DNA from 2 places in the Geothrix sp. genome. Region 1 is predicted to be linked to the other one. Evidence: riboswitches for the same ligand, from Rfam matches in the RefSeq annotation. Region 1 holds a riboswitch; the other holds the start of a gene.
The links. Region 1 has a riboswitch for S-adenosylmethionine ahead of QOZ81_RS14055 (bifunctional homocysteine S-methyltransferase/methylenetetrahydrofolate reductase). Riboswitches for the same ligand answer to the same signal wherever they lie in the genome.

Region 1 (4,457 bases):
CTCCTGGCGGGTTCGCACCGGCACCGCGAGAGCGAGCCCCGATTGCTGGAGCTCATCGCCAACCCCGACGTGGACATCCAGGCCTCGGCCCTGAAGGCCCTCGCGGCCCTGGCCGATCCCCTCACCTATGCCAGGGTGGAGCCCCTGGCCCAGCACGAGGCCTGGCCCGTCCGGGCCCAGGCTGCCAAGGCCCTCGGCCTGATCGGCGGTCCCGATGCCATCCCCGCCCTCATCGCCCTGACCAGCGATCCGATCTACGAGGTCCGGCGCAACGCCGCCCAGGGCATGGCCGACCTGGGCCATGCCGGAACGTCGGCGCTCACCTGGCTGGCGGAGGATCCCACGGCGGACCGCTTCGCCCGCGACATCGCGCGGGAGCGCCTGGAGTGGGCCGACGAGCGGGGGCACCAGTGAGCTTCCGCGGCTTCGTCACCGTCTTCATCGAGTGGGGCATCCTGGTCTACTTCCTGGCCCTCCACCTCACGCACCTGTCCCTGATCCTGCGGGCCTTCTTCTCCATCCGGAGCTACCTCGAGGAGGTGGAGACCGATCGGCTCGACACCGCCTTCGAGACCAGCCACTACAAGCCCATGACCCTCATCTGCCCCGCCTACAACGAGGAGGCGGGCGTGGTGCCCAGCGTGAACAGCCTCATCAGCCTCCGCTACCCGGAGTTCCAGGTGGTGGTGGTGAACGATGGCAGCAAGGACGCCACGCTGGAGAAACTCATCGAGGCCTTCCGGCTGAAGCCCAGCCATCGCGTGCTCCGCCAGCTCCTGCCCACCAAGGAGGTCCGCGGCATCTACGAGAGCGCCTACGTGCCCAACCTCGTGGTGGTGGACAAGGCCAACGGCGGCAAGGCCGACGCCCTGAACTGCGGCATCAACCTCGCCCGCTACCCGCTGGTGTGCTGCATGGACGGGGACAGCCTGCTGGAGAACGATTCGCTCCTCCGCATCGCCCGGCCCTTCATGGACCGCCCCAACCTGGTGGCCTCCGGCGGCGTCATCCGCCCCCTCAACGGGTGCCGGGTCACGGCCATGGGCATCCGCGGGATCCATCTCCCCGATTCCTGGCTGGCCCGCTTCCAGATCGTCGAGTACCTGCGGGCCTTCCTATTCGGCCGCGTGGGCCTCGCCTCCCTGGACACCATGTTCATCGTGAGCGGGGCCTTCGGCGTGTTCCGCAAGGAGCTGATCGTCCAGTCCGGCGGTTTCGAGACCGCCACCATCGGCGAGGACTTCGAGCTGGTGGTGCGCATGCACCGGTGCCTGCGCGAGTGGAAGCGGCCCTACCACATCACCCTCGTGCCCGACCCCGTCTGCTGGACCGAGGTGCCCGAGGACGCCAAGGTCCTGGGCCGGCAGCGGAACCGCTGGCAGCGGGGCCTGCTGGAGACGCTCTGGAAGCACCGGCGGATGTGGTTCAACCCGAAGTACGGGCGCGTGGGCCTCTTCTCCATGCCCTACTTCATCTTCTTCGAGGCGCTGGCGCCGGTCATCGAGGTCCTGGGCTACGTGGTGTTCGTGTGGTCCCTGTGGACCCACTCCATCAACAGCGCCTTCGCGATCCTCTTCATCTACGTGGCCCTCCTGCTGGGCGTGCTGAACTCCGTGGTGTCCGTGGTGCTCCAGGAGATCAGCGGCCACCGGTACCAGGGGCTCAAGGCCTGGTCCCTGCTGCTCTTCACCGCCGTGGTCGAGAACTTCGGCTACCGACAGATGACCGTGTGGTGGCGCCTGAAGGGCACCATCGACTGGTTCCGGGGCAAGGAGGGCTGGGGCCAGATGAAGCGCAAGGGCATCGGCCCCCAGCCGCCCGCGGCGCCACCCCCGGCTTGACGGCGGTCCTCTCCCCATTCATTCTTGACGCTCGATCTTTGGCAGTCCTAGAGCGCTATCCAGAAAGGTGGAGGGAAAGGCCCTGTGAAACCTTGGCAACCTGCGACAGCAAGGTGCCAACTCCTGCCCTCGGCGTGCCCGGGGGGAAGATACCGAACCGTCACAGACTGACCCGAACCGACCTGGATGCCGATCAAGCGACTGTCCCTTCCAGGCGCAGCCATGACCCATCCCACCTTCCAGCAGGCCCTCGACGCGGGCGAGTGCTTCCTCTTCGACGGAAGCACCGCCACGGCCCTGCATGACCGCGGGATCACCCTGCAGCGCAGCTTCGAGGAGTGCAACCTCAAGTCACCGGACCTGCTGCTGGCCATCCATGGCGAATTCCTCGCCGCCGGTGCCCAGGTGCTCACCACCAACACCTGGGGGGCGGGTCGGCTGAAGCTCGCGGCCCGGGGCCTCGATGGCGAGCTCGACGCCATCAACCGCCAGGGTGTGGACCTGGCCAAGAGGGCCATCGCCCAGCAGGGCGCCCGGGCCTGGGTGGCCGGCTGCATCGGCCCCCTGGGCGTGCGCATCGAGCCCTGGGGACCCACCTCCTTCGACGAGGCCCGGGCCCTCTTCCGCGAACAGGCCACCCCCCTCATCGAAGCCGGCGCCGATCTCATCGTCCTGGAGGGCTTCGAGGACCTGAACGAGATCCACCAGGCCATCCTTGCGGTGCAGGAGGCGGGCCAGCTGCCCATTGCCGCGCTCATGACCACCAACGAGGACGGCCAGGCCCTCTTCGGCGCCGAGCCGGACTGGTTCATCAAGCAGTTGGATACCTGGGGCGCCGACATGGTGGGCCTCATCGGCGGCAACGGTCCGGCGCCGCACCTCCGCCTGCTGGAAAAGCTGAAGGCCGTCACGGCCAAGCCCATCGTCCTCCAGCCCAACCCGGGCCTGCCCAACATGGTGGATGGCCGCCTGATCTATGGCGCCAGCCCCGAGTACCTGGGCGGCTTCGCCGGGCGCGCCCTGGCGGCGGGTGCCCGCGCCGTGGGTGGCTGCAGCGGCACCACGCCGGCCCACATCCGGGCCATGCGCGGCGCCTTCCGGCAGGAGCGCGCCTTCGTGCAGGGCGGTGGTGGCTTCGAGCTGAAGCCCCACGAGCAGCCCCAGCCCGAGGTGCCCTTCGCCTTCCGCAGCCGCTTCAGCCTGAAGCTGGCCCAGAACGAGTTCATCCACACCGTGGAGCTGGTGCCACCCAAGGGCATGGAGTACGACAAGCTCGTGGCCAAGACCCGCCAGTGCCGGGCCCTGGGCGTGGACGCCATCAACGTGCCGGACGGCCCCCGCGCCATGGCCCGCATGTCGGCCCTGGCCACGGCACTGATCATCGAGCAGCAGGTGGGCCTGGAGACCATCCTCCACTACGCCTGCCGGGACCGGAACCTGCTGGGCATGCAGAGCGACCTGCTGGGAGCGGCAGGCCTGGGCCTGCGCAACATCCTGGCAGTCACCGGCGATCCCCCGAAGCTGGGCCCCTATCCCCAGGCCACCGCGGTCTTCGACGTGGACGCCATCGGCCTGGTGAACATGCTGAAGCGCCTCAACACCGGTCTCGACCTGGGCGGCGCCAGCATCGGCAAGCCGACGTCCTTCAGCGTGGGCGTGGGCGCCAACCCCGTGGCCGCGGACCTGGAGCGGGAGAAGACGCGCTTCCGCTACAAGGTGGAGGCCGGTGCCCAGTGGGCCATCACGCAACCCGTCTTCGACGCCGAAAGCCTGTTCCGCTTCCTCGACTTCACGGAAGCCCTCGACGGCAAGGGCGGCCTGCCCATCATCGCGGGCATCTGGCCCCTCAAGAGCCTGCGCAACGCCGAGTTCATGGCCAACGAGGTGCCCGGTGCCTATGTGCCGCCGACCGTGCTCACGCGCATGGCGAAATGGTCCACCGCCGAGGATCAGATCAAGGAGGGCCTCGCCATCGCCCAGGAGGTCATCGACGCCATCCGCCCCCGCATCCGTGGCCTGCAGCTCTCCGCCCCCTTCGGCCAGGTGGAGCTGGTGGCGCCCCTGCTGCCCAAGCCGGAGGCCCCGTGGTGAAGGTCCACTTCCGCCTGGAGGACCTGCTGGTGGAAGCACCGGCGGGCACGTCCCTGCAGCGCATCGCCGATGCCGCAAGCGCGGACATCACCTTTGGTTGCCGCACGGGCTCCTGCGGCACCTGCCGCGTGCGCGTGATGGAAGGGCTATCTCATTGCAGTGAAATGGGACCCGAAGAACGAGATTTCCTGGGTGGCCTGAACGCGCCCCCCGATCAGCGCCTGGCCTGCCAGGTCACCGTTCTGGGCGATGTCGCTATCGATTACCTGGGGCTTTAAAGATGAAACCGCAGATGACGCAGATGGCGCAGATAAATGAACGGGAACAACGCCCGGTTTCTCATCTGCGCACATCTGCGCCATCTGCGGTTAAAAACAAGGTTTTCCCATGACGAATCTCAACGCCCTCCTCCGCGACAAGGTGCTGCTGCTGGACGGCGGCATGGGGACGCAGATCTTCGCTCGGAAGCCCACGGTAGAGGACTACGGCAGCGCGGCCCTGGAAGGCTGCGTAGACCTGCTGACG
Region 2 (4,457 bases), 1.1 Mb from region 1:
CTACGACCACATCACCTCGGCCATCGGCGCCGCCATGATCGGCTGGTACGGCTGCGCCATGCTCTGCTACGTGACGCCCAAGGAGCACCTGGGCCTGCCCAACAAGAAGGACGTGAAGGACGGCGTCATCGCCTACAAGATCGCCGCCCATGCCGCGGACCTCGCCAAGGGCCACCCCGGCGCCCGTATCTGGGACGATGCCATGAGCAAGGCCCGCTTCGAGTTCCGCTGGGAGGACCAGTTCAACCTGGCCCTGGATCCCGACACGGCCCGGGAATTCCACGACGAGACGCTGCCTGCGGAGGGCGCCAAGTCCGCCCACTTCTGCTCCATGTGCGGCCCCCACTTCTGCTCCATGAAGATCTCGGACGATGTGCGGCAGTACGCCGAGAGCCATGGCTACAACGAGGAGGAGGCCCTGCAGAAGGGCATGGAGGAGATGGCGGAGACCTTCGTGCAGAAGGGCGCCGAAGTCTACCTCCAGGCCTGACCCGGTCCCGGCCCGCAGGTCCGGGGGTCCCGGACTTGCCCGATCGGGCCCTGCTCAGCCCTGGATACGCGTATCATCGGGGCGGTTCCACCACCCCAAGGAGACTCCCATGGCCGCGAAGAAGATCCTCATGCTCGTCGGTGACTTCGGCGAGGACTACGAGATCATGGTGCCCTTCCAGGCCCTGCTGGCCGTGGGGCACACCGTGCATGCAGTCTGCCCCGACAAGAAGGCCGGCGACTCCGTGGCCACGGCCATCCACGACTTCGAGGGTCACCAGACCTACTCGGAGAAACCGGGCCACCGGTTCACCCTCAACACCAGCTTCGCGGATGTGAAGCCTGAAGCCTATGACGCCCTGGTGATCCCCGGCGGCCGGGCTCCCGAGTACCTGCGGCTCAACCCGAAGGTGCTGGACCTCGTGCGGCACTTCTTCACGGCCAAGAAGCCGGTGGCGGCCATCTGCCATGGCGCCCAGCTGCTGGCCGCAGCCGGCGTGCTGGAGGGGCGCACCTGCTCCGCCTATCCCGCCTGCCGGGCCGAGGTGGAGGTGGCCAAGGGGAAGTATGCCGAGATCGCCATCGACGGCGCCGTCACCGACGGGAACCTGGTCACCGCCCCCGCCTGGCCCGCGCACCCGGCCTGGCTCGCCCAGTTCCTCCAGGTGCTCGGAACCCGCATCACCCTGTGAGCCGCCCCTGACCATGTCGAACACGCTCCGCTTCTCCAAATTCCACGTGCTCGGAAACGACTACCTCGTGGTGGATCCGACCCGGACCGCCTTCGAGCCGGCGCCCCCGCTCATCCAGGCGCTCTGCGATCGCCGGCTGGGCATCGGCTCCGATGGGCTCCTGCTGGGTCCGCTGGAGGTGCCGGAGCATCCGGGCGCCTTCGGGCTGCGCATCTTCAACCCGGACGGCAGTGAGGCGGAGACCAGCGGCGACGGCCTCCGCATCTTCGCCCGCTACCTGTTCGAGGCGGGCCACGCGCATGGCACCGAGTGCCAGATCCACACCCTGGGTGGCCTCTCCGCTGCGCGCTTCCTGGCGCCGGATGGCAGCCTCGTCCAGGTGGATATGGGCGTACCCAGCTTCAAGGCGGGCGACATTCCGTTCACGGGCATCTCCTCCCAGCTCGAAGTCCTGGAAACCCCGCTCTTCCTCCCCACGGGCCCAGTCACCATCACGGCCCTCAGCCTGGGCAACCCCCACTGCGTGGTCTTCCCGGGCGAGGTCTCCCAGGCCAATGCCTGCCGCCTGGGGCCCAGGATCGAGCGACACCCGGAGTTCCCCGAGCGGGTGAACGTCCTGCTGGTGGAGGTGGTCGACCGCAGGCGCATCCGCATCGAGATCTGGGAGCGGGGCGCCGGCTACACGCCCGCCTCGGGCAGCAGCTGCGCCGCCGCCGCCGCCTGCCGGCGCCTGAACCTGGTGGAGGATCGCGTCACGGTCCAGATGCCCGGCGGCACCCTCGACATCGAGTTCGCACCCGAGGGCCACATCCTCATGTCCGGCCCCGTGCAGCCCGTCTTCGAGGGGCAGCTGCACGGTGACTGGAAGGCCTGAGAGGGGACCGGGAATTCTGGCTCTCGTGCTTCATTGAATTTTCTTGGCGATTCAATGGCCCTGTCGGATACTGTCGTTCCACAGGATCTTTGTCAGTTTCATCACGTGATATCCAGAAAGGTGGAGGGACGGGCCCTGTGAAACCTTGGCAACCTGCGAAAGCAAGGTGCCAATTCCTGCCGCGAGTCCTCGCGGAGAGATGCTGACGTGTCGGAAGCTGACATGCGAAGGGGCCCGAGCAATCGGGCCCCTTTGCGTTTTGGATCGCGATGAAACGATGAGGATCCTCCTTCCCTGGAGGTTCTTGTGAGCGAGCAGTTCCTCGATACCAACGTGCCCGGCAACCCGGCCTACCACTTCACCATCCAGCCCCCCGGGCGGGAGGGCAATGCGGGCTGGATCCACCGGCCGGGCCTCGTGCCCGACGCGGGTGTGGCCACGCAGTGCGTCCATGGCGGCGTGCAGCCGGATCCCGCCTATGGTGCCGTGATGCCGCCCCTGTACCTCTCGTCCACCTTCGCCTTCAAGGACATCTGCACCAACGCGGGCTACGACTACACCCGCAGCGGCAACCCCACCCGCGCGGTCCTGGAGGAGGCCATCGCCCTGCTGGAGGGCGGCCACGGCGCCACCTGCACCAGCACCGGCATGAGCGCCATCCTGGTGGCCCTGAACCTGTTTGAGCACGGCAGCCACCTCATCAGCACCGTGGACTGCTACGGGGGCACCTTCCGCCTGCTGGAGCACGCCAAGAAGGCCTATGGCCTGGAGGTCACCTACCTGGACCTGGCGGACCTCGAGGCCGTGAAGGCCGCCATCCAGCCCAACACCCGCATGATCTGGATCGAGACGCCGTCGAACCCCCTGCTCCGCCTCACGGACATCGCCGCCGTGGCTGCCATCGGCCATCGCCAGCCGAACTGCCTCGTGGCCGTGGACAACACGTTCCTGTCCCCCTACCTGCAGCGGCCCTTCGACCTGGGCGCCGACCTGGTCATCCACTCCACCACGAAGTACCTCAACGGCCACAGCGACGTGGTGGGCGGCATCGTCGTCTCAGCCCCCGGCCGGCTCGCCCTCACCCAGCAGATCCAGAGCGTGAACAACCTGCTGGGCACCTCGCAGGCGCCGCACGACTGCTTCCTGGTGCTGCGCGGCCTGAAGACCCTGCCCCTGCGCATGCGCCAGCACGAGGCCACCGCCCAGGTACTGGCGGAGTTCCTCGCGGCCCATCCCGCCGTGGGCAAGGTCCACTACCCGGGCCTGCCCGGCCACCCGCAGCATGAGCTGGCGAAACGCCAGCAACGCGGCTTCGGCGCCATGCTCAGCTTCGAGCTGAAGGAGGGCGGCAACGAGCGCCTGAACTACGTGCTGCGGCGCTTCCGCTGGTTCACGCTGGCCGAGAGCCTGGGCGGCGTGGAGTCGCTGGTGGCCCACCCCGCCTCCATGACCCACGCCTCCATGACGCCCGAGGCCCGCCGGCGGGCGGGCATCAGCGATGACCTCATCCGGCTCTCCATCGGGCTCGAGGACGTCCGGGATCTGCAGGCCGACCTGGCGTACGCGCTGACCTTCTCCTGAGGGCTACTGAACGCTGACCAGCTCCACGTCGAAGATCAGGTCGGCGTTGGGGGGGATGTCCCCGCCCGCGCCCCGGGGGCCGTAGCCCAGGTAGGAGGGAATGTAGAGGGTGCGCTTGCCGCCCACCTTCATGCTGATGACACCCTCGTCCCAGCCCTTGATGACCCGACCCACGCCGATGGGAATGGCCAGGGGCTGCCCACGGTCCACGGAGCTGTCGAACTTCTTGCCGCGACCGTTCCGGCCGTCGTTGAGCCAGCCGGTGTAGTGGACCAGGCACTGCTGGCCGCGAGCCGGCGAGGCGCCCGTGCCCACCACGGTGTCGACATACTTCAGGCCGGAATCGGTGGTGATCATGGCGGGTCCTTTCGTCTTGTCGGGCGTGGCCGCCTTCGCCTTGGCTGACTGGGCGGGGGCCGAGGGCTTCGCGGTGTCCGCGCCGGCCAGGGGGAGGGCGATTGCAAGAATCGCCACGCAAAGGGCTGATCTCATCCGGTCGTCTCCTCTGAAATGGACCGCCCCGCTGACGCGGGGCGGGTGTTGCTGGCTCCGGAGGAGGGATTTGAACCCCCGACCTAGTGATTAACAGTCACCCGCTCTGACCCCTGAGCTACTCCGGAAAAAGGTCGAATGATCATTCTACCGGATGGGGGCTGGGTTTCAAGCGCAGGGCTCGGGGACCTGTGATCGGCGTCGCCGGGCCTAGGCGCGCTGGAGTTCCATGAGCACCTGGCGGGCGGCGGCCTTGAGCGTCTCGATGACGCCCGTGCCCTTGTTGGCCACGGCCTCGATCATGGGCTCGTTCCGGAACCGGAGGAGGC

Region 2: linked by a shared signal. The riboswitch ahead of QOZ81_RS02315 (trans-sulfuration enzyme family protein) and the one ahead of QOZ81_RS14055 (bifunctional homocysteine S-methyltransferase/methylenetetrahydrofolate reductase) in region 1 are both predicted to bind S-adenosylmethionine.

The regions. Positions count from the first base shown of each region.
Region 1 covers NZ_CP126625.1:3,151,856-3,156,312, forward strand. The annotation lists gene QOZ81_RS14045 (HEAT repeat domain-containing protein) at 1-414, shown strand, start outside; gene QOZ81_RS14050 (glycosyltransferase family 2 protein) at 411-1,841, shown strand; SAM riboswitch class I at 1,894-1,997, shown strand; gene QOZ81_RS14055 (bifunctional homocysteine S-methyltransferase/methylenetetrahydrofolate reductase) at 2,064-3,932, shown strand; gene QOZ81_RS14060 (2Fe-2S iron-sulfur cluster-binding protein) at 3,926-4,210, shown strand; gene metH (methionine synthase) at 4,320-4,457, shown strand, end outside.
Region 2 covers NZ_CP126625.1:529,948-534,404, reverse strand. The annotation lists gene thiC (phosphomethylpyrimidine synthase ThiC) at 1-490, shown strand, start outside; gene QOZ81_RS02325 (DJ-1/PfpI family protein) at 600-1,181, shown strand; gene dapF (diaminopimelate epimerase) at 1,195-2,055, shown strand; SAM riboswitch class I at 2,161-2,261, shown strand; gene QOZ81_RS02315 (trans-sulfuration enzyme family protein) at 2,362-3,636, shown strand; gene QOZ81_RS02310 (FKBP-type peptidyl-prolyl cis-trans isomerase) at 3,640-4,128, opposite strand; tRNA gene QOZ81_RS02305 (tRNA-Asn) at 4,181-4,256, opposite strand; gene QOZ81_RS02300 (GTP-binding protein) at 4,339-4,457, opposite strand, start outside.